3 regions of the Sinorhizobium alkalisoli genome follow, and region 2 is predicted to be linked to each of the others. Evidence: predicted binding sites of a transcription regulator. Region 2 holds the regulator's gene; each other region holds the start of a gene.

Region 1 (9,454 bases), 780 kb from region 2:
GTAGCGCCGCCAGCCGATCGTCTCCTTCAGAAAGATGCTGCCGAGAATGGTGAGTATGATCGGCTCGACGAAGAAGATGGCGATAGCATCGGCCACCTCCATCACTTTGAGCGTCGTGATGAAGGAAAGCATGGTCAGAACGAGGAGACCGCCGCGCAGCGCATGCAGCGCGCTTTTTTTCCAGGTGAGATCGAGCATCGTGCGCCGGTAGAGGACGACAGGGAGAATGAAGACGACCTGCAGCAGGAAACGCACGGCGGTGATCTCCGCCGACGGGACGGTGGCGATCGCCAGCTTGGCGAAGACGTCGATCACCGGCGAAATCAGCACCGAAAGAACCATCAGCATCAGGCCGTAGCTGACACGGCGGTCCGGTGCCGACCGGGAGAGGACCACATCGCTCATGAGAGTGCGCCCGTAGGGGCTTTCACGCCCACCGCGTCCCGGCACCAGGCGGCAAAGTCTTGCGTCGCCTTCTCCCGGCCGAGCTCGTTCAGCGTTTCATGACGCATGCCCTCATGGATCGCGACCGTTACGTCCGTCATCCCGCGCGCCTTCATGCGATCGCAAAGCCAGCGAATTGCCGCTCCGCCGTCGGTCGACGGATCGGCGGTACCGCCGGCGAGGTGAACGGGAAGGCGCGCGGGGAGCCGCGCCAATCGGTCCGCCCGCGCTCCGGCATAGACGAGAATGAAGAGATCGATCCACAGCGATACGGTGGCATCGAAGCCGCAGAGCGGATCGGCGATATATTTCGCAACCTCTTCCTCGTCCCGCGACAGCCAGTCGAAGGCGGTTTTGTGGTTCGGGATAGCCTGAGCCCAGGCGCCGAAGGTGAGACGCGAAAGCATCGGGCTCGGCACATCCGAGCCTTTCAGCATTCGCTCGATCCGGAGAATCGCCTGGGCCACGCGGCCGGCAGAACCCGGTCGGAAATTGGAGTTCCAGACGGCGAGCGCATCATAGGATCGAGGATGCGTTTCGGCTGCATTGAGGGCGATCAGGCCACCCATGGAGTGTCCGAAGAGGATGACCGGCAGACTGGGGTGACGCGCGACGGCCATCTCGCGCACGGCGCGCAAGTCGGCAATGACCATTTCGACGCCGCCCTTCCGGGCAAACATCCCCGGCGGCGCGTCGGGTGCGCGCGTATGACCATGTCCGCGGTGGTCATGGGCGTAGATATGAATGCCGTCGGCGGCGATGGCTTCTGCCAAGCGGGCGTAGCGACCGGAATGCTCGGCTAGGCCATGGCTGACGAGCAGAATGGCGATCGGTTCGCCAGAGGCAGGCCAGTGGCGCCAGGCGAGCATAGCGCCCGTCGGGCTTTGAAGCGTTTTTACCTGCCCGAACATTCCAATCTCCGAACATTTCCTCACGGCACCGCCACGCCCTTGCGGAAGAGCCGAGCATAAATCTGCCCTGAGATATCAAATCGATTTGGCCGCCAAAGGCAATCGCCGCTTGTTGCTTGTTGCGCATGAGGTCAGGAGAATTCCGGGGTGTTGTAAGGCGCCTTCAGCAGGGGGTTGCAATTTTCCCGCTTTTGTTGTTCTTTTGTTCTCGTTTTGTTTTTCAATGGAGGCCATTATGGCAGTGCGGGGAATGGTGAGTGTACCGCGGGTTGCAGCGCTTGTGCTGGGTCTGGTTCTTGTATCTCCGGCGGCGGCGCAGGAACAAGCGGCGGCCGGGGGCGGGGAGGCGGTGGAAGCCGGCCGGACGCAATATGTCCTGGCGGTCAGCTGGCAGCCGGGTTTCTGCGAGACGCGGCCGACGCGCAAGGAGTGCGCCGAGCAGGCGGCCGAGCGGGTCGACGCGACGCATTTTTCGCTTCACGGCCTGTGGCCGCTCAGGAAGAGCTATTGCGGCGTCGAGGCGGAACTGAAGGGCCGCGACCGCAAGGGTGACTGGCTCGACTTGCCGAAGCTCGCCATGGCGGACGAGACGGCCGCGCGCCTGCTCGTCGCCATGCCGGGCGTGAAATCCGGCCTCGACCGGCACCAATGGCTGCGCAGCGGCACCTGCCAGGCGGAAAATGCCGAGGATTACTTCGCCTTGCAGCTTCGTCTGCTCGACCAGTTGAACGAGTCCGCCGTGCAGGCGCTCTTTGCCGGCAGGATCGGAGCCGAGGTCGGCGAAGCCGAGATCAAGGCGGCATTCGACAAAAGCTTCGGAGCCGGTGCTGGGGAGCGGGTGCGGATGCGTTGCCAGACGGTGGCTGGGCGAAGTGTGATCACAGGCCTCACCATCGGCCTGACCGGAGAATTTTCGGGCAGGGCGGATCTTCGGAACCTGATCCAGGCGGCCGGACCGACCGAGTTCAAATGTGCGAAGGGGATCGTGGCCGCCGTCAAACGGACTTGATCGAAGCGGCACTCCGCGAGCAAGGGATCGGCGTGGGCAAAGCCTTTGGCGGATTGCCCAGCCACCATATTTCGCCTACATAGCGGCCAAATTCCCCTTCCGATGCGGAGCATGCTTTATGGCACGTCAATTCATCTACCACATGGCCGGGCTCAATAAGGCCTACGGCAACAAGAAGGTCCTGGAGAACATCCATCTGTCCTTCTATCCGGACGCCAAGATCGGCATCCTCGGTCCGAACGGGGCCGGCAAGTCGACGGTCCTGAGAATCATGGCCGGCCTCGACCATGAATATACCGGCGAGGCCTGGGTCGCGGAAGGCGCTACGATCGGCTACCTGCCGCAGGAGCCGCAACTCGACCCCGCAAAGACCGTGGTCGGGAACGTCATGGAGGGCGTCGCCGCCAAGAAGGCGATCCTCGACCGTTACAACGAGCTGATGATGAACTATTCCGACGAGACGGCGGAAGAGGGAGCGAAGCTCCAGGACATCATCGATAGCCAGAACCTGTGGGACCTCGACAGCCAGGTGGAAATGGCGATGGATGCGCTGCGCTGCCCGCCGGGCGACGCCGACGTCAATAACCTCTCGGGCGGTGAGAAGCGCCGCGTCGCGCTATGCAAGCTCTTGCTCTCGCAGCCGGACCTGCTGCTGCTCGACGAGCCGACCAACCATCTCGACGCCGAGACGATCGCCTGGCTCGAAAAGCACCTGCGCGAATATCCGGGCGCCGTGCTGATGATCACCCACGACCGCTACTTCCTCGACAACGTTACCGGATGGATCCTCGAACTCGACCGTGGCCGAGGCATTCCCTATGAGGGCAACTATTCGGCCTATCTCCAAGCCAAGGCCAAGCGCATGGCGCAGGAGGGACGGGAGGAGGCTACCCGGCAGAAGGCGATCAGCCGCGAGCAGGAGTGGATTTCCTCGAGCCCGAAGGCGCGTCAGGCCAAGTCCAAGGCCCGTATCCGCGCCTATGACGAGCTGGTCAAGGCGGCGGCCGATCGGCGCCCGGGCGACGCGCAGATCATCATCCCAGTCGGCGAGCGGCTCGGCCAGGTCGTCATCGAAGCGGACAACCTTTCCAAGGGCTATGGCGACCAGCTCCTGATCGATGGGCTGAGCTTCAAATTGCCGCCGGGCGGCATCGTCGGCGTCATCGGTCCGAACGGCGCCGGCAAGACGACGCTCTTCCGGATGATCACCGGCCAGGAGCAGCCGGATGACGGCTCCTTCCGCATCGGCGACAGCGTGCAGCTCGCCTATGTCGACCAGAGCCGCGACGCGCTCGACCCGAACAAGACCGTCTGGGAAGAGATTTCCGGCGGCAACGATGTCATCAAGCTTGGCAAGCACGAGGTCAATTCGCGCGCCTATTGCTCCTCCTTCAACTTCAAGGGAGGCGATCAGCAGCAGAAGCTTGGCACGCTTTCCGGCGGCCAGCGCAACCGGGTGCACCTCGCCAAGATGCTGAAATCCGGCGGCAATGTCATCCTGCTCGACGAGCCAACCAACGATCTCGACACCGAGACGCTGGCCGCGCTCGAGGATGCACTCGAGAACTTCGCCGGCTGCGCCGTGATCATCAGCCACGATCGGATGTTCCTCGACCGTCTCGCGACCCACATTCTCGCCTTCGAGGGCGACAGCCACGTCGAGTGGTTCGAGGGTAACTTCGAAGACTATGAGAAGGACAAGATCCGCCGGCTTGGCCCCGAATCGGTCAACCCGACACGGGTGACCTACAAGCGCCTGACGCGTTAGGGCGCGGTCACCCCCAGCGCCTCATTCCTGTGACAAGCACAGGAATGAGGGTCGAGGCCTTGGGCCTCGCGGTTCAGAAGCGCGGCCATGCGGTATCGTCTGGTCCGCGGAGCTTTTCGCCCGCCTGTCTGCCAACGCCATCCCGTTGCCTTCCTGCGCAAATTCGCTTGCGTGCCATCCGTAATTCACATAAAGATATCTTTATGTGTTGATGGGGAAGGCGATGGTTGATCGTGACACACTTGGCTTGGATGCGCTGGTCGACGTCTTGAAGGCGGCGGGGGAGCCGACGCGCATGCGCCTGTTGGCGTTGCTTGCCGCCAGCGATCTCACCGTAACCGACTTGACCGAAATTCTCGGCCAGTCGCAACCCCGCATCTCGAGGCACCTGAAACTCCTCGGCGAAGTCGCCCTGATCGATCGCTATCAGGAAGGCGCCTGGGCCTATTTCCGGCTGCGCCAGGAAGGTGGCCGCGTGGCGCTTGTGCGCGGATTGCTGTCGGCGGCCGCTGCCGATGATGCCGTTCTCGCGCGCGACGAGATGCGGCTTGTGGCATTGAAGAAGGCGCGCGCGGAAAAGGCGCAGGCCTATTTCAGCCGCAACGCCGCCGAATGGGACGAACTGAGGCGTCTGCACGTGAGCGAAGGCGATGTCGAGGCGGCACTGAAGGCAATGGTCGGCGACGAACCCGTTGACAGCCTGCTCGATCTCGGAACCGGCACCGGCCGTATCCTGCAACTCTTCGAAGGCATCTACCGGCGCGGGATCGGTGTCGATGCCAGCCGCGACATGCTGGCGGTGGCCCGCTCCAACCTCGACAAGGCCGGCATCACCAAGGCGTCGATCCGCCATGGCGACATCTTCAACCTGCCGCTCGACGATCAATCCTTCGATCTCGTGACGATCCATCAGGTGCTGCATTATCTGGCGGAGCCCGAGGCGGCGATCGCGGAGGCCGCGCGCATGCTCATGCCCGCCGGCCGCCTCGTCATCATCGATTTTGCCCCGCATGGGCTCGAATATCTGCGCGACGAGCATGCGCATGCGCGGCTCGGCTTTTCGCACCAGACGATGACCGATTGGCTGCAGCGGGCCGGTCTCGCGCTCGAGAAGACGACCGATCTCGCGCCCGAGGGCGCCGATGAGAGGAAACTGACGGTCACCATCTGGCTCGCGCGCGACCAGCGCGTTGCCAGCAACATCGCCGATATGCGCCAGCGTCTTCAGGCGGGGGGAATTTGAGCATGGAAAGAACGACGCTTCATCCGAGCGAGCGCGCCGAGATCAGCCTCTCGTTCGAATATTTCCCGCCGAAGAACGAAGAAATGGAAGCGCAGCTCTTTCAAACGGTGGCGGATCTTTCGGCCTTCGCCCCGGCCTTCCAGACCGTGACCTACGGCGCCGGCGGTTCGACAAAAGCCCGCTCCCTGACGACGGTCAGGCGCATGATCGGCGAGATGGGACTCAGCAACACGGCCGCGCATCTGACCTGCGTCGGCGCGCCCCAGCCCGAGGTCGATGCAATCATCGAAGAGTTCGTCGCCTGCGGCGTCCGCCATTTTGTGGCATTGCGGGGCGATCCGCAGGGAGGCGTCGGCAGCGCTTACCAGCCGTTTCCGGGCGGATACGAGAACGCTGCGGCGCTCGTCAAGGCGCTGCGTGCGCGCGGCGATTTCGAGATTTCGGTGTCCGCCTATCCGGAAAAACATCCGGAAAGTCGTGATGCTGCGGCCGACATCGACATGTTGAAGCGAAAGGTCGACAACGGCGCGACGCGGGCGATCACGCAGTTCTTCTTCGACAATGACGATTTCGAGCGCTACCTCGATCAGGTGCGGCGTGCCGGCATTGAAGTCCCGGTCGTCCCGGGTATCCTGCCGATCAACAATCTATCGCAGGTGATGAAATTCGCCGGGCTTTGCGGCTCGACGGTGCCAGATGCGATCACCTCGCGGCTCGCGCATCTCGATGACCAGCCGGAGGAGAGGTTCCGGGAGGCAAGTCACATCGCCGCCGAGCAGATCGTCGATCTCGTTCGGCGCGGCGTGCGCGACTTTCACATCTACACCATGAACCGCTCCCCTCTCGTCATCGCCGTGTGCGAACTCCTCGGTTATGTCCGTTCGCCGGTGAACGCCCGGGAAATGGCCGTCGGCTCGATCAAGACGGCCGCAGGAGCGCGCTGAAAGACTACTGCATGTCTCCTTTATTCAAACTCGATTTAAGGACAAAGACATGCAGCAATCCAAAGTGCTACAGCGACCTTTGCGCGTCTGATAAGACGCGCGGCGCTGTATTGGGGAAGAGCCTGCGGTTTTCTTCCCGCAGGGCCTGACGCTCCATATATGTATGCCGGCCACGACAATCGGGCTCTTCCAACCGTCGTGGCCTCCCGTTGTTGCCCGGCCTCAAATCCTGATGTCCCACAGGAAAGAACCGATTTGCTCGGGCGTATCGTCGCTTTCCGGCAGGCCGATGTCCCGGCGCATGCGATTCGACAGGTGGGAGACATGGCTCGTGGTCTGGCGCTGCCGCCAGGCGGCGCGCGCCAATGCACGCGCAGTCTTCCAGACGCCGAATTGCTGGCACAGGTCATCAACCGTGGCCGTAAGAGTATTTGCAATCAATAATTGTGAATCGCGCATGGTGTTCCGTCCCGACGCGGTAACGCTGCCGGGTCCTCTCGATGGTGAAGGGACGCGCCGATGCGGCAGCGGAAGTCGCGAGACATCGCTCCGTCAGACGGTCACGTCAGGTCAAATGGGAAAGATGCCGCTTCAGCGGAAATCCAAGGATTACAGTCCTTTGGATGTAAATCGGCTTCCGGTCGATTTATGATGCATCGACGGCAGAATCGCTCCGCAAGAGAGGCGCACAAACACGACAACAGTATCCATCTCACGCCTCCTCTGATTGAATTGCGAGTGTGTGTATCTTACATGAGATTTGCCGTTCGGCAAGTCTCTGCAATTGCGAATTGCAGGCATCATCGGGCTCTGTGGCAAGAGGGCAACATCGTTGGCTGCCGAGCGTCCTTTCGCGCAAAGGACGCTATGGGCTTTCGGATCCACGCCGATGCGCTGGCGATGGCGCCGCCGCCTGATTGCGAAAGCCCATGAACGCATCCACGTCCATGGGCTTCGGTCCTGTTACAGCTCTCTAGGCCGGGTGCTCCTGGAGCGGCCTGCCTCCCCGGATTTGCTGCGATTCTAATTCCGGAAACTTAAGTCCCTCTTCCTTTTTGGACTTTCAGCGGCCCTGCTTCAGACGAAGAGCATAACGGCCACAAACGCGAACGCTGCACTGATCATGAGGACATTCAACGAATGTGTAAGTCCCATAGGATGATCCTCCCTGCGTTGACGGGTAAAACATAGGGCGAAAGAGCGGCAGTTCAAAGCAAATCTTGTGCTGCAGCGCGAAAACAGGTGAACCGGTCGCACATATGCACAGGACTAACTCATTGGTACAAAACAAGAATTTTCGTGCCACATTTTTTTCATATTTACTGCGCGGGAGTTAATATGAACGGCTGTAACGGCGCGTGAACACGCCGGCAGGTCGATCTTTGCGAATCTTCAGACCGGGCGGCGGCGTCTCAGGATGCGCCCGTCGAGAACCGCCAGGCCGGCCGCGATCAGGGCCATGCCGGCGAAGTCGATCGCCTGCAGCCTTTCTCCAAGGAAGAGATAGCCGAGCAGGATCGCGCTTGGCGGCACCAGCAGGGTCACCAGCGATGTATTGGTGGCGCCCGCCTCCGCCATGATCCGGAAGAAGAGAATGTAGGCATAGGCGGTCGAGACCAGCGCGAGAGCGAGGATTGCTCCCATGGCCGTGATCGGCGGCAACGGCAAGGTCCATGGCATATCGGTAAAGGCGGCGACCGGCAGCATGAGGACCGTGGAGGCCGTCAGTTGTCCCGCTGCGGTGACGGTCGGCGTCAGGTCGCGGAAGCGCTTGCCGTAGGTGGCGGAAAGGCCATAGCTCACCGCCGCCAGAACCGGTAGCACGAGCGCCCAGAGGGGAATGTCGCTCGCGCGGCCGAAGAGGTCCGACAGAGCGTTCGGCCCGATGAGCACGATCGTGCCGGCAAGGCCAAGCAGACAGCCGTTGATTTTCGCGGCACTCAGCTTTTCGTCTTCGGTCGCGATGTTGGCGATCAGCACCGTCCAGACCGGCGTTGTCGCGTTGAGGATTGCCGCGAGGCCGGCGCCGATATGGATCTGGCCGAGAAAGATGAAGGCGTGCGGGATAGCGTTGTTGATGAGCCCCATCACGAGGAATTCGCGCCAACGCGCGGTGAGTGCCGGGTAGAGGCCGTGGCGGCCGCGAAGATAGACATGCAATGCAAGAGCGGCGAGAGCGACGCGCGCGAGCACGAGGGTGAAGGGCGGCACATGGAGGACGGCCACGCGAGCGAAGAAGAACGAGCCGCCCCAGATCACGCCGAGCAGCATCAACAGCGCCCACAGGCGCAGGCTCATCTGCGTCTTTCCGGTCTGAACATATTGCATGGGTTGTCTGCCATCGGTGCTCGGCGGACTTGGGGAAGCAGTGCTTATCCCGAGTTCCGGAAAATCGGATTCGTGCAAGCAATAATGGAAGAAAGCGGGCGTTGCCACCCGCTTCCTGCGAGAATCAAGAATAGCGCTTCGTTAGCTCGTCAGAGCGCGCTCAACACAGCGGACGTTGCCCAGCCGTCTGCCGGGAGCCCGCGCTTCAATTGCTCCTTTTGCAGGGCGGTGCGGGTGCCGGAACCGAGAATTCCGTCGATCTTGCCGACATCGTGCCCGAGCGCCTGCAGCTTTTCCTGCAGCGCCTTCATTTCCGCGTCGCCGAGCCCCGGCTCCGGATTGCCTGGCTGATAGGGCGGTGCCCCAGCGAGGCGGCTGGCGAAATAGGCGGCCGACGTCGTGTAGATGAAGGATTGGTTCCACTCGAGATAGATGTTGAAGTTCGGATAGGTCAGTAAGGCGACGCCCTTGTGGCCCTGCGGCAGCACCAGCGATGCTTCGAGCGCGCTGTTGGCGGTGTTGCCGTCGCGTGGGGTGACGCCGAGGGCGAACCAGTCGCCCGCGGTCATGCCCGACTGCAGCCCCGTTTTCTCCCAGGGAAGCTGGGCGGGGACGGTCACTTCCTGGATCCAGGGCTGGCCCGCCTTGAAACCGAGACTCTGAATGAATTTCGCCGCCGTCAGGATCGCGTCCGGCGCGCTCTTTTTCACATCGACATGGTGGTCGCCGTCACCATCGACGCCATAGGCGATGATGTCCTCCGGCAGCATTTGAACCTGACCGATCTCGCCGGCCCAGGCGCCGGTG
Region 2 (9,454 bases):
GGTTCATCTCGAATGATTCTAAACGCTCGCCACGACTTGATATTTCTTGTCGATGAGGCCTCGTGGCGGAGTGGTGACGCAGAGGACTGCAAATCCTTGTACCCCGGTTCAATTCCGGGCGAGGCCTCCAAATTCCCCTGATGATCCGGCTGGTGGCACCGATGTGCGCCGGCAAATTTCTTGGCAAGTGATCTTCAGCCGCTGCGGCAACGGCCGCTTGCCTGCAGAATGTCGATTCCGGCCTGACCGGGCCGCCGCTTTACCACCGCCTGATCGTCGGAGCGCGTTGGTCAGGCGGAATCGCCCGCCGCATGGTCAAGCGATACCGCGAGCGTGGCCGCGAGAACGGTGTGCGCGCAATCCGATCCAGCAAGACTCCATAGGCAGCGCTTTGGAGGAACTTTCATCGGACCCATGGATCGCGTCGAGATCGCAACAAGGAGGAGAGTCCATGGGCAAACCCAGGACTGCAGATCCGACCGGCCAAGCCATGCCGTCTCCCACATGAAAGCCGAACCCGAGGGAGATTGAGCTGGGCCCGAAACCGATACGATAACCGGGGAGAATACCCGTGGCGCCGACCGTCCACCTGCGGACGGCTCTACGCCCATGCGGGGATGGGGGGAGGCAGCCAGACGAAAGTACTCGGCGCTGGTCGGCCGCAACGTCGAGCGGAACGTCTACCGCCCAAGGCTTCGGACGATAACTGTTGCCCACTCGATCACGCACTGTGCGCAAATACCCATGCATCGGCCAAACGAAACGGCTCCGATCACCGGGGCGATGGGCTAGTGATACCGCCGTATCAGCCCGACCAGTTTGCCCTGGATTTTCACCCGGTCCGGTCCGAATATCCGGGTCTCATAGGCCGGGTTCGCCGCTTCGAGGGCAATCGACGCACCTTTCCGGCGGAATCGCTTCAGGGTCGCTTCTTCGTCATCGATCAGTGCCACGACGATATCGCCCGGACTGGCCGTGCTCGCGTTGCGGATGATCACGGTGTCGCCATCGAGGATGCCGGCCTCGATCATCGAATCGCCCTTGATTTCCAGTGCGTAATGTTCACCGTTGCCGATCATGTCGAGCGGAACGGAAACCTCGTGCGTATTGTTCTGGATCGCAGAAATTGGGACGCCGGCGGCGATGCGCCCCATCACGGGAACCGCAATCGAGGACGTCTCTGCGGGTGGCGCCTCGACCCTGGGCGCGGCAGATGGCTTGCCCAGGCTGCCCTCGATGACGCTCGGCGAAAAGCCGCGCCTTGGCTGCGCCGGTGTCGTATAGGCTTCCGGCAGCTTGATGACTTCAAGTGCGCGTGCCCGATTGGGAAGCCGGCGAATGAAGCCCCGCTCCTCGAGCGCAGTGATCAACCGGTGGATGCCCGACTTCGACGCAAGATCGAGCGCGTCTTTCATTTCATCGAAGGACGGCGGGACTCCCGACTCTTTCATTCGTTCATGAATGAAGAGAAGCAATTCCTGTTGCTTGCGGGTCAGCATGGCGCGTCACTCCAGAATCGCGAAACAAATCAAGAACAGACACTATCCGTTCCATTTGTGTTCCGCAAGTGCCTAACATTCCGTGAATATTGCCATGCTGAATTGGGCGGCGTCGCTTTGCCGGGGCCGACAAGCCATTGGGCTGTCGGGCGATGGAGCGTTGATGTGGCGCCCGATCAATAGGCGAGGCGCAGACCCCCGGGACTGAGAACGTCGAAGTCAGGCTCAGGGTAGGGGCCGTACCACTGCGCGTAGGTCGTGTTGCCCGTAGCGCCGGTGGTGGCGCATCCCCAAAGTGACAGGAGCGCCAATGCTGCAACCGCCATCAGAGTTTTAGAGGACATGATTTTCTCCACTCGCGGGAGTTGCCGACACGAAAAGATGCAGACCCCAACTGTCCCTCAATTCGCCAGCGATGGCAAGGAAACCTTGGTGGCCGAAACCAGCATTTTGTGTTCCCGGTAAACGACTTGGCGCAATGCGCCTCGGCGAAGAAACCTGCCGCCGCCGCCGGGCAGATCGGGCATCACGGCTCCGGGCTGGACAAAGAGAAGAATGGTGGAGTCGAAGGGAGTCGAACCCTCGACCTCCGCAGTGCGATTGCGGCGCTCTCCCAACTGAGCTACGACCCCGGCAGGCCTGGACTATATAGAAGAATTCCACGGCGCGCGCCAGCCCGCTCGGCTGAATTGGCCGAACGTGCTCGAGACGTCGGCAGACAGTCGAGTCCGAATGGGAGCAGGTGCCGGGTCGGACAAAGTTCACGCTGGCGGATGGGGTGGGATTCGAACCCACGGACGGTTGCCCGTCGCCGGTTTTCAAGACCGGTGCCTTAAACCGCTCGGCCACCCATCCGGGCAGCGCGTTATTGCGCGAAGTGCGGTTCGTTGCAAGATTTAAGCTCGCCGCCCGCACGAATTTCTTCGGCCTCTGCCGCTTGGTACTGCGCATCTCCGTCGGTCTGGTATTTACGTTTTGTAAACCATAACGAGAAAAACCCGGCGCGATCTCGCCTAGAAATTCGTATTTTTGCCTTGTTGTTGTCATCATTACACGATTGTCCCTTTCCGGGACGTCGAAAGATCCGCGGGGGTGAAATGCGGATCGTTCGGGCACGAATTTCGCGAATGACCTTGGGGACAGATGATATCTCGTAGAAAAGCGGCATGCCTTGCGAGGGGATTGCGCCTCGCTGCAATTCCACTGCTTTGCGCAGCACTAGCGGCCTGCGGTTCGACGTCCAGCGTCAAGAAGAGCAAGTCGAGAAGCAAGGAATATTTCGCCGAATCGGTCTACGGGGTCAAAGCAAGTCCGCGAGTGGCCAACGGGCGCAACATTCCGAAGGGCGGCGGGCGATTCCAGGTCGGCAATGCCTATCAGGTCAAGGGCAAGTGGTATCAGCCGAAGGAGGAGCCGGGCTACAACAAGACCGGCATGGCCTCCTGGTACGGCTCGGCCTTTCATGGCCGGCTGACGGCGAATGGCGAGGTCTATGACAAGTATCACCTCTCCGCGGCGCATCCCACGTTCCCTTTGCCGAGCTATGCTCGCGTGACCAATCTCGAGAACGGCAGCTCCGTCATTGTGCGGGTGAACGATCGCGGGCCCTATGAATTCGGCCGGATCATCGATGTCTCCTCGAAGACCGCCGACCTGCTCGATATCAAGCGCAAGGGAAGTGCCCAGGTACGCGTGCAATATGTCGGCCGAGCCCCGCTCGAGGGCAACGACATGCCTTATCTCATGGCGTCTTACGTTACCAAGGGCGATCGCGGCCCTCGCATCGCGCCGGAAGGGCAGATCGCGACGGGGGTCATGGTGGCTTCGAACGAACCGCTGCGCGATCAGGCACAGGACCTTGGGACTCTGACGATTCCGGCGAAATCGACGCTTGGCGCAACGAGGTCGTTGAATGCGCTCACGGCGCCGCCTGCAGCGTCGCCGGCATCGGCCGCGCTTGCCGAGTTCATGATGCTGCCGGAGATCGGGCCGGTTCCCTCCGAGCGCCCGGAATGGATCCCGTTGCCGGATGGCAACATGGCCTATGCCGCCGCCTATGTCGAAGTCCGGGTCAGTGACAGGGCTTCGCCATTCGAACTGATCATGGCCGATCCGGACCCGCTGACGTCCGACTCCATTCGGGCCTACGCAAAGCGGCAGAACCGGGGCGTTCTGGCCGATTGACGCCGGTTGAATAGGTCTGGCGGCGCTGCTATGCCCGTGAAGAAACCGGAGTTTCTCATGCGCATTGTGTGGCTGGCGATCGTGGGTGTCCTTGCAGCGGTCGTCGCAGGTGATGCGGAGGCACAGGCGCCTGCCTTCGACACCAAGGCGAAACAGATCTATCTCGTCGATGCGGAGACCGGGAGCGTGCTCTTTGCGCGCGGCGAGAACGAGCCCGTGCCACCGGCGTCGCTTGCAAAGCTCATGACGATGGAACTGGTCTTCGAGGCCCTCGACAAGGGGGAACTGACGCCGCACGCGACCTTCGAAGTTTCGGAACACGCCTGGCGCACGGGCGGAGCGCCATCCGGCACCGCGACCATGTTTGCCGCGATCAAGTCGAAGGTCGCGGTCGCGGATCTCATGCAAGGTGCGATTGTACAGCTGGCGAACGACGCCTGCATTGTTCTGGCCGAGGGAATGGCGGGCAGCGAGACGGCCTTTGCCGAACGGATGACGGAGCGGGCTCGCGAACTCGGCATGCCGGTCGCGACATTCAAGAACGCGACCGGACTGCCGGACCCCGGAAACAAGATGACCATGCGCGAACTCGTCACGCTTTCGCGGCATTTGCACGAGGCGCATCCGCATTATTACCGCCTCTATTCCCAGCCGGATTTCGAGTGGAACAAGATCTTCCAGCGCAACAAGAATCCGCTGATCGCCGCCAATGTCGGCGTCGACGGGCTGGCGACGGGATTTGCGGAAGGCTTCGGCTTCTCGGTCGCCGCTTCGATGCAGCGCGGAGAGCGCCGTGTCTATCTCGCAATGGGCGGCCTTGAGAGCGATAAGGAGAGGACCGAGGAGAGCCGCCGCGTCCTCGAATGGGCAATGACGAACTTCGAGAAGCGGCGGATTTTTGCCGGTGGCGAAACGATCGGTGAAGCGAGCGTCTATGGCGGGGCGGCATCCCACGTCGCGCTTGTCGCCGGCGGACCCGTGGACGTGTTGCTGCCGGTCAACAATCCGGAGCGGCTGACCGCCCGCATCGTCTACCGGTGGCCTCTCAGCGCGCCGGTGGCCGCAGGACAGGAGGTCGGCGTCGTCAAGCTCTGGAACGGAGAAGAGCTCGTCAAGGAAGTTCCAGTCCGCACAGCCGATGCCGTCGAGCCGGGCACGCTGACGAGCCGTGCGCTTGACGCCTTGCAGGAACTTCTCTTTTTCTGGCTGTGACAATTGCACGCCGTGACGGTTTCTTCCGGCAGACCAATCGGCTAAACAGAGGGCAGGAATACGCCGATCTGGAAGAGCATGTGTCGCTGACAAAGGGTTTGTTCGTAACGTTCGAAGGCGGAGAAGGGGCGGGCAAGTCGACCCAGATGCGCCTGCTTGCCGATTCGCTCAGCGCGCGGGGTTATGCCGTGCTGACGACGCGGGAACCCGGCGGGTCCGCCGGTGCAGAGGCGGTTCGCCACGTGCTTCTTTCGGGGGCGGCGGAGTCCTTTGGCGTGCGTATGGAGGCGATCCTCTTCGCCGCCGCGCGTAGCGACCATGTCGAGCAGGTGATCCGGCCGGCGCTCGGAAGGAGGACGATCGTCCTTTGCGACCGGTTCATGGATTCCTCGCGCGTCTATCAGGGGATTACCGGCAATCTCGAGGCGAGCTTCATCGAGACACTGGAGCGCGTCGCCGTCAATGGCGTCGTTCCCGATCTCACGATCATCTTCGACCTCCCGGCCATTGTAGGCCTCGAGCGCGCGCGTCGCCGCGCCGCCGATCAAGGGCCGGACCGCTTCGAAAAGGAGCAGTTGGAAACGCATGAGAAGCGGCGCGAAGCCTTTCTCGATATTGCCGAGACCGATCCGGAGCGCTGCCGGGTCGTGGACGCGACGCGCCCGCCGGAGGTGATCGCTGCAGACGTGCTGGACCTTGTGGCGGCGCTGCTGCCGAGCGAGGACGCGGCGCGCGCATCCGCGGCGGAAGTGGCCACATGACAGCAGAACGCCCAGGGGTGCTGGACGGGGCGATCGCGCCGGCCGAAAACAGCAGGCTCTTCGGCCATGGTGAGGCCGAAGTCTTCCTCGCGCAGAGCTACAAGTCCGGCAAGGGGCATCACGCGGTCCTCATCGAAGGGCCGGAGGGCATCGGCAAGGCGACGCTCGCCTTTCGCTTCGCCAAACACGTGCTTTGCCATCCGGAGCCGACGGAGGCGCCCGACCGGCTCGGCGACCCGGATCCCGGTTCGATCGTCAGCCGTCAGCTTGCCTCCGGCGCCTCCCACAACCTCCTGCATCTGACGCGTCCGGTCGATGAGAAGAGCGGGAGGGTCAAGGGTGCGATCACGGTTGACGAAGTGCGCCGCGCCGGAAAGTTCTTCGGCCAGACGTCGGGGACGGGAAACTGGCGGATCGTCATCATCGACCCGGCCGACGACCTCAACCGCAACGCGGCCAATGCCATCCTGAAGATACTGGAGGAGCCGCCGCGCCGATCGCTGTTTCTTGTCTTGACGCACGCGCCGGGGAAACTCCTGCCGACGATCCGCTCCCGTTGCCTGCCGCTGCGGCTGAAGCCGCTCGATGCGGGGGCCATGCGCCAAGCACTCGCGCACCTCGGGTTCGACATGGGTGGGGGCAATGCCGATCAGATCCTTGCAGCGGCGGGCGGGAGCGTTGCCGAGGCGCTGAAGCTGATCAACTATGGCGGCCTCGAGATCGCCGCTGCCTTCGACGACGTGATCGCAGGGCAGGGACCTGCGGTGCGCAAGCAAATGCACAAGCTCGCCGACATTCTCTCGGCAAAAGACAGCGAAACGATCTTCGATTTCTTCGCCTCGCTCCTTCAAAGCCGTGTCATGCAACTGGCACGTGAGGCGGCTTTGGCCGGCGACATCGGGCGAGCGGAACGCTTCGCACATCTTTCCAGCAGCTTCGCCGAGCGCCTCGCGATCAGCGAAGGCTATAATCTCGACCGCAAGCAGACAGTCCTGTCGCTTCTGGACGATCTGAAGGACCGCTTATAGCGCAGGGGCGAACTTCCACTTCCGCTCGATCGCGGTGGCGGGATCGATTTCATACCGGTGAGCGAAGAGCATGACGTGGCCATGTCAATTCCGCTCCCGGTCGTCCGCTGGCCTTCCGTGGCGTCCGCTTTTTCTCGCCGCGGCGGTTCCCTACCTAAAGGCGATGCGCTAATAGCAGCGCTAACTCCAGATCCGAGATATCGAAGCCGACAATGAGAGATACGTCCCCCTTCTACATCACCACCGCGATTTCCTATCCGAACGGCAAGCCGCATATCGGCCACGCCTACGAATTGATCGCGACGGATGCGCTTGCCCGGTTTCAGCGGCTCGACGGGCGCGAGGTGTTCTTCCTGACCGGCACGGACGAACACGGCCAGAAGATGCAGCAGACGGCAAAGAAGGAAGACGTTTCGCCGCAGGAACTGGCCGATCGCAACTCGGCCGAGTTCCAGAACATGGCGCGTCTTCTCAACGCGTCGAACGACGACTTCATCCGCACGACCGAAAAGCGGCATCACGAGGCGTCGCAGGCGATCTGGACCCGGATGAGCGAGGCCGGCGACATCTATAAGGATTCCTATGCCGGCTGGTACTCGGTTCGCGACGAGGCCTATTACCAAGAGAATGAAACGGAGTTGCGCGCCGACGGGATTCGCTACGGTCCCCAGGGAACACCGGTCGAGTGGGTGGAGGAGGAGAGCTACTTTTTCCGCCTCTCCGCCTATCAGGAAAAGCTCCTGAAGCACTACGACGACAATCCGGATTTCATCGGCCCGGCGGAGCGGCGCAACGAGGTCGTCTCCTTCGTCAAGTCGGGTCTCAAGGACCTTTCGGTCTCGCGCACAACCTTCGACTGGGGCATCAAAGTGCCGAGCGATCCGGCCCATGTCATGTATGTCTGGGTGGATGCGCTGACCAACTATCTGACCGCCACTGGATACCTCACCGATCCGCAAGGCCCGCGGGCGAAATTCTGGCCGGCGAACATTCACGTCATCGGCAAGGACATCATCCGTTTCCACGCGGTCTACTGGCCGGCCTTCCTGATGTCCGCCGGTCTGCCGCTGCCGAAGCGGGTCTTTGCGCACGGCTTCCTGCTCAACAAGGGCGAGAAGATGTCGAAGTCGCTCGGCAATGTCGTCGATCCGTTCAACCTGGTCGAGCATTTCGGCCTTGATCAGATCCGCTACTTCTTCCTGCGCGAGGTGTCGTTCGGCCAGGACGGCAGCTACAGCGAAGAGGGGATCGCGACGCGGATTAACTCCGACCTTGCCAACGGCATCGGCAATCTCGCCAGCCGTTCGCTCTCGATGATCGTAAAGAACTGCGATGGCCGGATACCGGCCTGCGGGCCGCTGACAGACGAAGACAAAGCCATGCTTGCGGCGGCCGATGCGCTTCTCGAGACGACGCGCGAGGAGATGGGCAAGCAGCTGATCCACCGAGCGCTCGCCGCCATCATCGCCGTCGTCTCCGAAACCGACCGCTATTTTGCCGGCCAGGAGCCCTGGGCGCTCAAGAAAACCGATCCGGAGCGCATGGCGACGGTGCTCTATGTGACGGCGGAGGTCGTGCGGCAGATTGCCATTTTGTTGCAGCCCTTCATGCCGGGATCGGCGGGCAAGCTGCTCGATCTCGTCGCCGTTCCAGCGGAAAAGCGGGATTTCACCAGCCTCGGCGAGGCCGGTCGGCTCGTGTCCGGAACGCCGCTGGAGGCGCCGAAGCCCGTCTTTCCGCGCTATGTAGCGCCGGAAGTGTAAGCGAGAGCGTATCAATGCTGATCGACACGCATTGCCATCTGGATTTTCCCGACTTCGAAACGGAACGCGATGCGATCATCGAACGCGCCCGCGAGGCCGGCGTTACCCAGATGGTGACGATCTCGACGCGCGTGAAGCGCTTCGAGACGATCCTTGCGATTGCCGAAAAATATCCGAACGTCTTCTGTTCCGTCGGCACCCATCCGCACAATGCCGACGAAGAGCTCGATATCATGGCCGACGATCTCGTTCGCCTTTCGCAACATCCGAAGGTGGTGGCGATCGGCGAGGCAGGGCTCGATTATTTCTACGACAATGCTCCGCGCGAGGCGCAGGCCGAGGGCCTGCGGCGGCACATCGAGGCAGCGCGCGAAACCGGGCTGCCGCTCGTCATCCACAGCCGTTCGGCAGACGATGACATGGCGGCAATCCTGACGGAAGAAACGGGGAAGGGCGCTTTCCCCTTCCTCCTCCATTGTTTTTCATCCGGTCCGGAACTGGCGCGTATCGGTATCGAACTTGGCGGCTACGTTTCCTTTTCGGGCATTCTGACCTTCCCGAAATCGCAGGAACTGAGGGACATCGCCAAGACCCTTCCGCGCAACCGGATGATCGTGGAGACGGATGCGCCCTATCTGGCGCCGAAACCGTTCCGCGGCAAGCGCAACGAGCCGGCTTATGTCGCGCATACTGCAGACGTTCTGGCCGAGACGATCGGCGTCAGTCGGGCTGAGATCGAGGACATCACCACCGAAAACGCGCTCCGGATCTTCTCGAAGATGCCGAGGCTGTGACATGGCGTTCCGGCGGGCGTTCACCATTCTCGGTTGCGGCTCATCGCCGGGCGTGCCGCGCATCACCGGGGACTGGGGCGCTTGCGATCCGTCGAACCCGCGCAACCGGCGCTTGCGGGCAGCACTACTGGTGGAGCAGTTTGCTCCCGACGGCGGCAAGACCACCGTCGTCATCGACACCGGGCCCGATTTCCGCACCCAGATGATTGCAGC
Region 3 (9,454 bases), 1.7 Mb from region 2:
CGAGAAAGAGCGCTTCGTTAAGCTGCTCGATGACCTTTGCGTCGCCTTTCAAGATCCGCCCTCCGACTCTCTTCATGGAATTGTCTGAGCCGGGTCATGAAATCAAATATCTGGGCTTCCGTCGAGTCGCGGCGGGCGTGATAGGCTTCCGTGGTGCGGATGATGATGTCGACGACGTTGGGGAAACAGCCGCAGCAGCGGCCGCGCTTTTCCATCGCATGATAGACTTTCGCCGGCACGATCAATTGCCAGCAGTCCTCGTCGAGGAGGCTGACGATCGTGTCCTCGATCTCTTTTTCCGTGATGTAATTGCAGCTGCAAACCAGCATGTCGCCTTGCCTGTCAAACGCAACGTCCTGAATTGCCTCATAAAGCAAAAGAGGACGTTTAGCGTCAAGAAAAAACTCTTGGGCGCGTAGCGGGCCGATTTGTTAGAGTCGTTCTAAACGTGATAAAAAGCTTCGTATTTTCATTCCATTAGCGGATTCTAAGGTTCCTGTTCCCGGGCATGAATCCTTTCGCTTCGTTCGGGATGCTGCGACATTTTTACGCAGCCTGCGTCGGTAGAGCCCGTTCTGCGGGTGATGGGCGGATCGGTTGCGGTTCAATGGAAATTGCGCCCTTTCGGCATCACCTCGGCCGCCTCGCCCGCCGCGTCCACCGGCGGATCATAGGCGGATTGGCCCAGCTGCTGCTGCCGGAGCCGCCGCTTGTCGCGGGCATCGGCCGTCGGCCGCAAGGCCGCGTCCGCACGGTCGCTGGCGCCGAAGCGTCTTGCCTCCTTGCGCAAGAGGCCGAGCATCGGCGTCATGTCTTCGATATATTCGGCGACCACATGGATGACATCGCTTTCGCTCTGCAGGCGGCCGCGGATCTTCACGAGCCGCGATCCCATGACCTCCGCCCGGTATTTCCGGAACGTCCTATCCCAGACGATGATGTTGGAAACGCCGGTCTCGTCCTCGATCGTCATGAAGATGACGCCATTTGCCGAACCCGGGCGCTGGCGGACGAGCACGACCCCTGCCACCGTCACCCGTCTTCCAGCCGGCGTCTTCATGAGGTCGCGATTGCAAGTGATGCCCATGCGCGCAAAATCCTGCCGCATGAAGGAGACCGGATGGGCCTTGAGCGAGAGCGTCAGGGTGCGATAGTCGTGGATGACATGCTCGCCCTCGGGCATTACCGGCAGCGTGACTGCGGGTTCGGCCTGCAGGTCCTCGGCGCCTGCGCCGTCGAACAGCGGCAGCCGCTCGACCGCAGACGCTTCGTCGAGCGCCTTCACCGCCCAAAGTGCCGCGCGCCGGTCGAGGCCGATCGAGCGGAAGGCATCGGCATCCGCGAGACGCTCCAGCACGGGACGGGTCAATCCGGAGCGGATCCAGAGCTCGTGAACGGAGCGGTATCCATCATCGCCGCGGTGCTCAACCAGCGTTTCCATATCCGTCCGGCGCAGCCCCTTGACCAGCCGGAAGCCCAGCCGGACGGCTTTTCGCGACCGGATGACATCCCGCATGGCCTCGTGGCGCGGATCGATCGCATCCCTGTTGAACAGGTCCGCGCCTTCGAGCAGGGCGTCCCAATCCGAATGGTTGATGTCGACCGGCAGCATCTTGACCCCGTGCTCGCGCGCGTCGCGCACGAGCTGGGCGGGGGCGTAGAAACCCATCGGCTGCGAATTCAAAAGCGCCGCGCAGAAGATATCCGGATAGTAAGCCTTGAACCAGGACGAGGCATAGACGAGCGAGGCGAAGGAGGCGGCATGGCTTTCGGGAAAGCCGTATTCGCCGAAACCCTTGATCTGGTTGAAGCAGCGCTCGGCGAATTCCGGCTCGTAACCGTTTGCGACCATGCCGTCGATCATCTTGCGCTCGAAGGTATGAATCGTGCCCGTCCGCTTGAAGGTCGCCATGGCGCGGCGGAGCTGATCGGCCTCGCTCGGGGAAAAGCCGGCGGCGGTGATTGCGATCTGCATCGCCTGTTCCTGGAACAGCGGCACGCCCAGCGTCCTTTCAAGCACCGCCCTCAATTCCGCGCTTGGATAATCGACCGGCTCGCCCCGGCGCTGCGCCTCGCGCCGTTTCAGATAGGGATGCACCATGTTGCCCTGGATCGGCCCGGGGCGGACGATCGCGACTTCGATCACCAGATCGTACATTTCGCGTGGGCGTAGGCGCGGCAGCATGCTCATCTGCGCCCGGCTTTCGATCTGGAAGACCCCGACCGTATCGGCGCGGCAGATCATGTCGTAAACGGCCTCCCGCTGGTCCTGGTAGAGTTCGGCCAGTATCTTCGGCTCGCCGTAATGCGTCTCCAGAAGCTTGAAGGCCTTGGCGAGGCAGGTCAGCATGCCAAGCGCCAGCACGTCGACCTTGAGGATCTTCAACTGGTCGAGATCGTCCTTATCCCATTCGATCATGTAGCGATCGGGCATGGCCGTGTTCATGATCGGCACGACCTCATCGAGCCGGTCGCGGGTGATGACGAAGCCGCCGACATGCTGGGAGAGATGGCGCGGGAAGTTCATGAGCAGGCTCGCATAGGCAAGGACGCGCCGCGTCAGCGGATCGGCGATGTCGAGACCGGCGCCTCTGGCCTGCTCCTCGGTGAAGGGCGAGGTTCCCCAGCCCCAGATGGAGCTTACGAGCGCCGATTGCACATCTTCCGAAAGGCCGAAGGCCTTGGCGACCTCGCGCCCGGCGGAGCGCGAGCGATAGCTGATCACCGCGGCGGTGAGGCCCGCATGCTCCCTGCCATAGGTCCGGTAGATATATTGGATGACCTCCTCGCGCCGCTCGTGCTCGAAATCGACATCGATATCGGGCGGCTCGTCGCGGTCCTTCGACAGGAAGCGGTCGAACAGCAGCGTGAATTTCTGCGGATCGACATCGGTAATGCCGAGGCAGAAGCAGACCGAGGAATTGGCCGCCGATCCCCGCCCCTGGCAGAGGATGTCCACGCTGCGGGCGAATTTCACCAGCTTGTGGACGGTCAGGAAATAGGGCTCGTACTTCTTCTCGTGGATGAGTTCGAGCTCGTAGTCGATCTGGCGCTTGACCTTGTCCGGCACACCGCCCGGATAGCGCTCGATCGCCCCTTCCGCGACGAGCCTGCGCAGGCTTGTCGCCGGGCTCTCGCCTTTCTCGTTTTCATCCGGATATTGATGGCTGAGCTCGTCGAGGCTGAAGGAGAGCCGCTCGAAAAACCGGCGCGCATTGGCGATCGCCTCGGGATAATCGCTGAAAAGCCGCGCCATTTCCTTCGGCCCCTTCAGATGCCTTTCGGCATTCTTCTGGAGGAGGAACCCGGCGCTCATGACCGTCACATGCTCGCGGATCGCGGTCACCACATCGGCGAGCGGGCGGTAATGCGGGTCGTGGTAGAGCGCGTCGTTGGTGGCGAGAAGCGGGACGCCGGTCTTGCGGGCGACGGCGGCCAGAGCGGCGAAATCGTGCCGGTCGAAGCCGTCATAGCGCGGCGTCAGGCCGAGATGGAGCCGGTTGCCGAGAGGCTCCTGCAATGTCTGCAGAAGCGCGTCCAGAGTTTCGGGTTCCGGCCGGCCGTCCTTCGGCAGGACGATCAGGAGAAGCTCTTCCTGCCATTCGAGGAGATCGGCGAAATAAAGCGTGCAGTCGCCTTTCTTCGAACGCAGGTTCCCGGCGCTGAGCAGGCGGCAGAGATGCCCCCAGCCGCGCCGGTTCTGGGGATAGGCAAGGATGTCCGGCGTGTCGTCGGCAAAGGCGAGACGGGCGCCCGGCTGGAAAGGATAGCGTTCCAGCTTCGCCTTGGCATGGGCCCTGACAACGCCGGCGACGCTGTTGCGGTCGGCGATGCCGAGGCCGGAAAGTCCGATCTTCTTGGCGAAGACGACCATCTCCTCTGCCGGCGCCGCCCCTTCGAGAAAGGAGAAGTTCGTGCGTGCGCCTAGCTCATAGAAGATGGGGAGCTCGTAGAAGCTGGGTTTCTCGCTCATGCGAAAACTCCATGCATGAACCAGCGGGCCGAGGAGACCTCCCGTTCATAAAGGCCTTCGCGGAACAGCCAGAACCGCCGGCCCTCCTGATCCTCGACCCGGAAATAGTCGCGGGTCGGGTGGTCCTCGCCATCGATCCACCATTCGGCGGCGATGCGTTCCGGCCCCTCGGCGCGGGCGACGCGGTAGCGGGTCTTGCGCCAGTTGAAGCTGCGCGGAGGCCCCTCCGGCACTTCGGCCGTCGCCTCCACCGGTTCGGGATGGGCGAAAATCCGTAAAGGACGGTTTTCAGGAAAAACCCCGCCTTTCAGGCCTGGGGCATCCAGGAGTGCTGCGACGTCCCGCAAGGGGGCAAATCCGCCCGCCCGCTCCGGCAGATGGCTTTCGGCAAAGCGCGCCTGCATCAGGCAATCGGGCCCGAAGCGGGCGGAAACCTTGTCGACGAAGGCGGCAAGCGGCTGGCTTTCATCGGGGACGCCGGAAAAATCCTGCTGGGCGGGATCGAGCCTCTCGCTCCTGAGCACGGCAAGCCGGAGGATTTCGAAGCCGTATCCGGCATCGAGATCGTCATGGATCGCCTGCAGCCGCTCGCGAAAGAGTGCTGCGATCCGCCCGGCGTCATTCAAGGCAACGGCGGCGTGGGCCTGAACGCGGAATACCCGACCATCGACACGGAACAGCAGGAGCTCGAACAGCCGCCCGCCTTCGCCCTGCCGCTCGAGAGAGGCGCGGACGTCCTTGGCGAGATGCCGGGTCAGTTCGAGAATATACGCCTCGTCCTGCAGCGGCTCGGCAAAGCGGCGCTCGGCGGAAAAGCTCGGCACCGGCAGGCGCGGTGAGAGCGGCTCGTCCACCCGGCCCCTTGCCTGATCGAGCCTGAGGAGAAGTTGGGCACCGAAGCGGCGGGCAAGCGGCGCGCGCGGCGCCTTGAGAAGATCGCTGATCTCTCTCAGCCCGACGCGTTCGAGTGCGGCGGCGGTTTCCGCCGGCAGGCGGAGCGCCGCGACCGGCAGGGGCGCCAGGATCCGATCGGCCTCCTCGGGGCCGATGACCGCGTCATGGCCATGGCGGGACGCCGCCCAGGAGAGGCCGGCGGAAGAAGAAATGGTCGCGCGCGCCTCAACCCCGAGCGCAAAAAGCCGGGAGAGCACATCGCTGACCAGCGCCTTTTCGCCGCCGAAGAGATGCGCGCAGCCGGTGATGTCGAGGAACAGGCCATCCTTGCCGTCGAGCGCGACAAGCGGCGTATAGCGGTCGCACCAGTCGGCAAGCCCTTCCAGAAAGGCCTGGTCGGCCGCCGGGTCGGCGGCGATCACGTCGAGCGCCGGGCACATGGCGCGCGCCTCCGCCGCCCCCTGGCCGCGCTTCAGGCCGATCCGCTCCGCAAGCGTATCGAGCGCGACGAGGCGCATGGCATTGTCGATCTTCGCGGCGAAAACGACGGGCGGGTGATCAGGACGCCCGCGCGAAAGCCAGGAGGCGCCCCAGCGGCTCCGCGCGACGCGATCGGCCGGCAGATGCGGAAAGTGGATCGCCAGGATTCTCTGGCGGGTCGTTTGCCTGAAGAGCGGCGCTTCGGCGCTCATTGAGGGGAGAGAAGCGGCGGTCATGGGCGTTCCATTCGAGAAAGATGTCGTGAGGGGCAGACGCCCTGTTTTTTTCGACAAGGAGGTGAAAGCTTGGATGGCCGACGCTGCCGCAAAGCATCGAGCCATCGGGGAGGGGACGTTCGCCGGCCGGCGCCGGCTTGATCTGGAAGCGGAAAAAGGCGCTGCTCGCCTCCTCATGCCCCGCCTGCCGGAAGAGAAGAAGCGGAACCTGGCCGGCCCGCGCCTTGACGTGCAGGCGCCGGCTCTCGCTCAAGGCGAGAGAGGCGGGATTGCCGCGGATTTCCAGCACGATCGTGGCGAAGACCGGCACCGAAAGCGCCGCCTCGGCGATCCAGAGCGCATCCTTGACCTTGCCCGCGGACACGAAGAGGAGCCGTTCCGCATCAAGCCCGTAGCTCCTCAGTCCGGGGGCATAAGGATTGCCGGCCTCGCGCGCAGCAAGCGTCTGGCTGATCCACAGGACCGGGGCGAGATGCCCCTTTTCCCTTCTCCGCTGCTGGTAGAGAACGGCAAGCGCCATGACGAAGCCGGCCGCCGCGCCTGCATCGCGGGTTTCGGCATTGCGGATTTCCACCAGGCCCTCGAGCGGCAACCCGCCTTTGAGCACATCGTCGAGCGAGGCAATTCCAAGGGGCATGACCTGGCGGTCCGGCGCGCTCTCCCTGCCGCGGCGAAAGCCGCCGCGATCGGCATCCCGGATCGCCGGCACGACAGCGGACGAGCAGCCGTTCTCAATCCGTGCTATGCTTTCACGAAGGGAAAGAATGGTTTGCCGTTGCACGGCGTTCTCGGCCATGACGGTCAACTCCGATCATATGTTCACGTTATGTTCTTATGGATTCCAGAGCTTGCGAAAAGAGTCAACCGTCATGATGTAAGAATTTATTCCTTGCCTCGTCCGGGTGGAATTCAACACTCGAAAAACAAAGGCGAAACCGCTATATGAGGGCGACAAGGAGTGCCCATGGCCCGCATAGACCAGACCGAAGATTGGCGGGAACGCCACGCACCGACGCTTACGACATTCGAACAGCTTGCGTTTGAAGCCTACATCCATCTGCCGGAGGAATTCCGCAAGCTGACGACGGATCTCACCATCGAAGTTGCCGATTTCCCGAGCGACGACGTCTTCGAAGACATGGCGCTGGAGACGCCTTTCGACCTGCTCGGCCTCTTCGAAGGCCGCGGCATCGGCGAACGCTTCACGCTCGAAACCGGCGAACTGCCGAACCGGATCATTCTCTACCGTCGCCCGATCCTCGATTATTGGGCGGAAAACGACGAAACGCTGGGCGACATCATCACCCATGTGCTGATCCACGAGATCGGCCACCATTTCGGCCTGTCCGACGACGACATGGAGCGGATCGAGGCGAGCGTCGAACATCTGGGCGGCTAGCGCATCGGCCCGAAAATCGTACCCGATTTTCGGAAAGCTCAATGCGCCGATTCAAAGAGTTACAGCGACCTTTGCGCGTCTGAAAAGACGCGCATTTCACCGCGGCAGGGATCGCAGCTGTTTACGCTTGCCCGTCGGCGACCGGACCATTTTCGCCTCGATTCTGAGCCATACTGCCTCTTCTTGGCTGGTCCTTCGGGCGAGGAGGTCGACCATGTCTGAGCACTATCCAGACCATCCGCTACAGCCGGGCGACCAGGCCCCCAACATCGTGCTGGACGCGATATCCCGCGAGGGGAGGATCGCGCTTGATGATTTTCGCGGTCGAAGCCCCGTGTTGATCGGGTTGTTTCGAGGGCTGCTTTGTCCGTTCTGCCGACGCCATGTGGCGGCGATGGCCCGGCTCAACCCGGCCCTTAGCGAGAAAGGCGTCGCCTCGCTGGCGGTGGTCAACACCCCGGTGGAACGCGCACGCCTCTATTTCCGCTACCAGCCTATACCCGGCCTGCTCGCCGCATCCGACACCGAGCGCGCTTCGCACCGCGTCTTCGGCTTGCCTCTCATCGAGTTTACGGAAAATGAGACCAACTGGCCGCAGAGGGTCGGAATGGACGCGGTCTCGGCGATGCGGGTCGATTGGCCGGGGGAGTTGCCCGAACCGATGAATCCGGCGAGCGGCGGCGATCTTCTCAGCAGCAAGGACGGGTATGAAGTCACGGAAGCCGATGAGCAGGTGCGGATACCCGGTCATATGCAGCTTGTCGGCCATTTCCTGCTCGACCGCGACGGCGTGGTACGCTGGAGTTTCACCGAAGTCGAAGAGGATGGCCGAAACGTATGCCGGGCGTTGAATCCCGAAGAACTGATGTCGGCCGCTTCCCAACTCGCATGACACGGCGACAAGTCGTCGTCGGCCGCCGCGCGTTCTCGATTGACCTCTCGCTACAGGGAGACGATCGCGACGTTGCGCTCACTCTTCCGAGAGCTTGACGTCCGGATGGTAATCCTTGCCCGACACTTCCTTCACCACCGCCTGGCCGCACTGCATATGCTGGGTGTCGGCGTTGAAGGCATAGGTCGGATTGCCGTGGAGCTCCCATCCCTGGTTCAGCGCCGCCGTCACCTTATGGCAGAAGGAGGCGTCGTCGGGGCCGGTGAGAAAGCGATAGAGTTTCACGATCTTGCCTTTCGTGTTTCGATGATATCCGCCTTGGCGGCGAGTTTCTGCGCTTCGTCCAGATGCAGCCGCTCGACCATGCGGCCGTTGAGACTGATCACGCCTTTGCCGGAATTTTCCGGAAGGGCAAAGGCGGCGATGATCGCGCGCGCCTCCGCGAGCGCTGCGTCATCGATGCCGAAGGCGTCGTTGGCGAAAGCAATCTGGGCCGGGTGGATCAGCATCTTGCCGTCGTAGCCCATGTCGCGTCCCTGCCGGCACTCGGTTTCGAAACCTTGCGCATCGCGGAAGTCGTTGAAGACCGCATCGACGGCATCGAGACCGCTGCCGCGGGCGGCAAGGAGGATCTGCATCAGCCAGGACAGGAGATAGGGGCGGCTCGGGAGGTCGGCGACGCCGGTCGCCTTTCTCATATCATTCAGGCCGACGACGAGGCAGTCGAGCCGGCCGGCGCGCGTGCGCCCGGTCTCGGCGATCGCCGGCGCATTGATCACGCCGCGCGGCGTCTCGATCATCGCCCAGAGCCTCACGCTTTCCGGTGCGTCGTTTTCCGCGAGCCAGTCGAGAGCGGCCTGAATGTCGGCGGGGACTTCGACCTTGGGCAGGAGGACCGCATCGGCACTGACGGCGAGTGCGGCGGCAAGATCCAGTTCGTCGAACCCCGCCTCCGTCCGGTTGATGCGGATGACCGTTTCGATCTCAGGCCGGTCCTCGGAAAGATGCCGTACCAGCGCGTCGCGCGCCTCTCTCTTGCGCTCGGGCGCCACGGCATCCTCGAGATCGAAGATGACGGCATCGGCGGTCAGAACCTTGACCTTGGCGAGCGCACGGGGGTTGTCCGCCGGAACGGAGAGCACGGAGCGGCGCAGCCGCACGGGATGGTGGTCGGTCGGTCTCGTCATAGGCGTCGTTGTGCCCCCCTTTGCGCTTTCGCGCAAGCCGGCGCTCTTGCAGCTCTCCTGCGCCCCTTGCAAGCGCGCGGGCGCACACCCACATGCGTGACAGAAAGGTAGTCCTATGCGCAGCATCCGCTCTGTTCTTTTCATGACCGCGGCCATCGTCCTCTCGCTGGCCGCTCTCGTCTTCACCGCTTCCCTCGCGCTGGCGCTTGCCGGCATCGCCGCCGCGATCGCGATCGGCAGCGCGATCGCCGCAAGACTCGGCCCGCGGCCGCGGCCAGCGCATACCCGCGCGGCTTCCGCCGGTCGAGAGCGGGAAATACGGATCTGGAACGACGGCCGCGGCACGATCATCGATCTGTGATCTGCCTTCAACGACCATTGCGCTCGGTTACC

What was found. The regulator LexA, encoded in region 2, represses DNA repair genes until DNA is damaged. The targets are predictions, from matches to a motif close to TGTTCNNNNTGTGTTCNG.
Region 1: the regulator LexA is predicted to act here: its motif matches at 1,559-1,576, upstream of EKH55_RS10690 (ribonuclease T2).
Region 3: the regulator LexA is predicted to act here: its motif matches at 6,400-6,417, upstream of EKH55_RS29760 (ImuA family protein).

Annotation. Positions count from the first base shown of each region.
Region 1 is NZ_CP034909.1:2,182,237-2,191,690, reverse strand. It holds gene EKH55_RS10700 (DMT family transporter) at 1-405, opposite strand, end outside; gene EKH55_RS10695 (alpha/beta fold hydrolase) at 402-1,355, opposite strand; gene EKH55_RS10690 (ribonuclease T2) at 1,591-2,364, shown strand; gene ettA (energy-dependent translational throttle protein EttA) at 2,483-4,132, shown strand; gene EKH55_RS10680 (ArsR/SmtB family transcription factor) at 4,356-5,375, shown strand; gene metF (methylenetetrahydrofolate reductase [NAD(P)H]) at 5,378-6,319, shown strand; gene EKH55_RS10670 (YjiS-like domain-containing protein) at 6,542-6,778, opposite strand; gene EKH55_RS10665 (DMT family transporter) at 7,712-8,647, opposite strand; partial or broken gene EKH55_RS10660 (lytic murein transglycosylase) at 8,797-9,454, opposite strand, start outside.
Region 2 is NZ_CP034909.1:1,399,525-1,408,978, forward strand. It holds tRNA gene EKH55_RS06950 (tRNA-Cys) at 57-130, shown strand; gene lexA (transcriptional repressor LexA) at 789-1,499, opposite strand; gene EKH55_RS29340 (hypothetical protein) at 1,676-1,843, opposite strand; tRNA gene EKH55_RS06960 (tRNA-Ala) at 2,056-2,131, opposite strand; tRNA gene EKH55_RS06965 (tRNA-Ser) at 2,267-2,354, opposite strand; gene EKH55_RS29345 (hypothetical protein) at 2,365-2,718, opposite strand; gene EKH55_RS06970 (septal ring lytic transglycosylase RlpA family protein) at 2,643-3,683, shown strand; gene EKH55_RS06975 (D-alanyl-D-alanine carboxypeptidase family protein) at 3,741-4,895, shown strand; gene tmk (dTMP kinase) at 4,976-5,656, shown strand; gene EKH55_RS06985 (DNA polymerase III subunit delta') at 5,653-6,684, shown strand; gene metG (methionine--tRNA ligase) at 6,897-8,447, shown strand; gene EKH55_RS07000 (TatD family hydrolase) at 8,462-9,241, shown strand; gene EKH55_RS07005 (MBL fold metallo-hydrolase) at 9,243-9,454, shown strand, end outside.
Region 3 is NZ_CP034909.1:3,109,469-3,118,922, reverse strand. It holds gene bfr (bacterioferritin) at 1-52, opposite strand, end outside; gene EKH55_RS15015 ((2Fe-2S)-binding protein) at 18-329, opposite strand; gene EKH55_RS15010 (error-prone DNA polymerase) at 605-3,973, opposite strand; gene EKH55_RS15005 (Y-family DNA polymerase) at 3,970-5,385, opposite strand; gene EKH55_RS29760 (ImuA family protein) at 5,426-6,379, opposite strand; gene EKH55_RS15000 (metallopeptidase family protein) at 6,548-6,982, shown strand; gene EKH55_RS14995 (redoxin family protein) at 7,197-7,874, shown strand; gene EKH55_RS14990 (DUF1737 domain-containing protein) at 7,953-8,159, opposite strand; gene EKH55_RS14985 (HpcH/HpaI aldolase/citrate lyase family protein) at 8,156-9,061, opposite strand; gene EKH55_RS14980 (hypothetical protein) at 9,177-9,422, shown strand.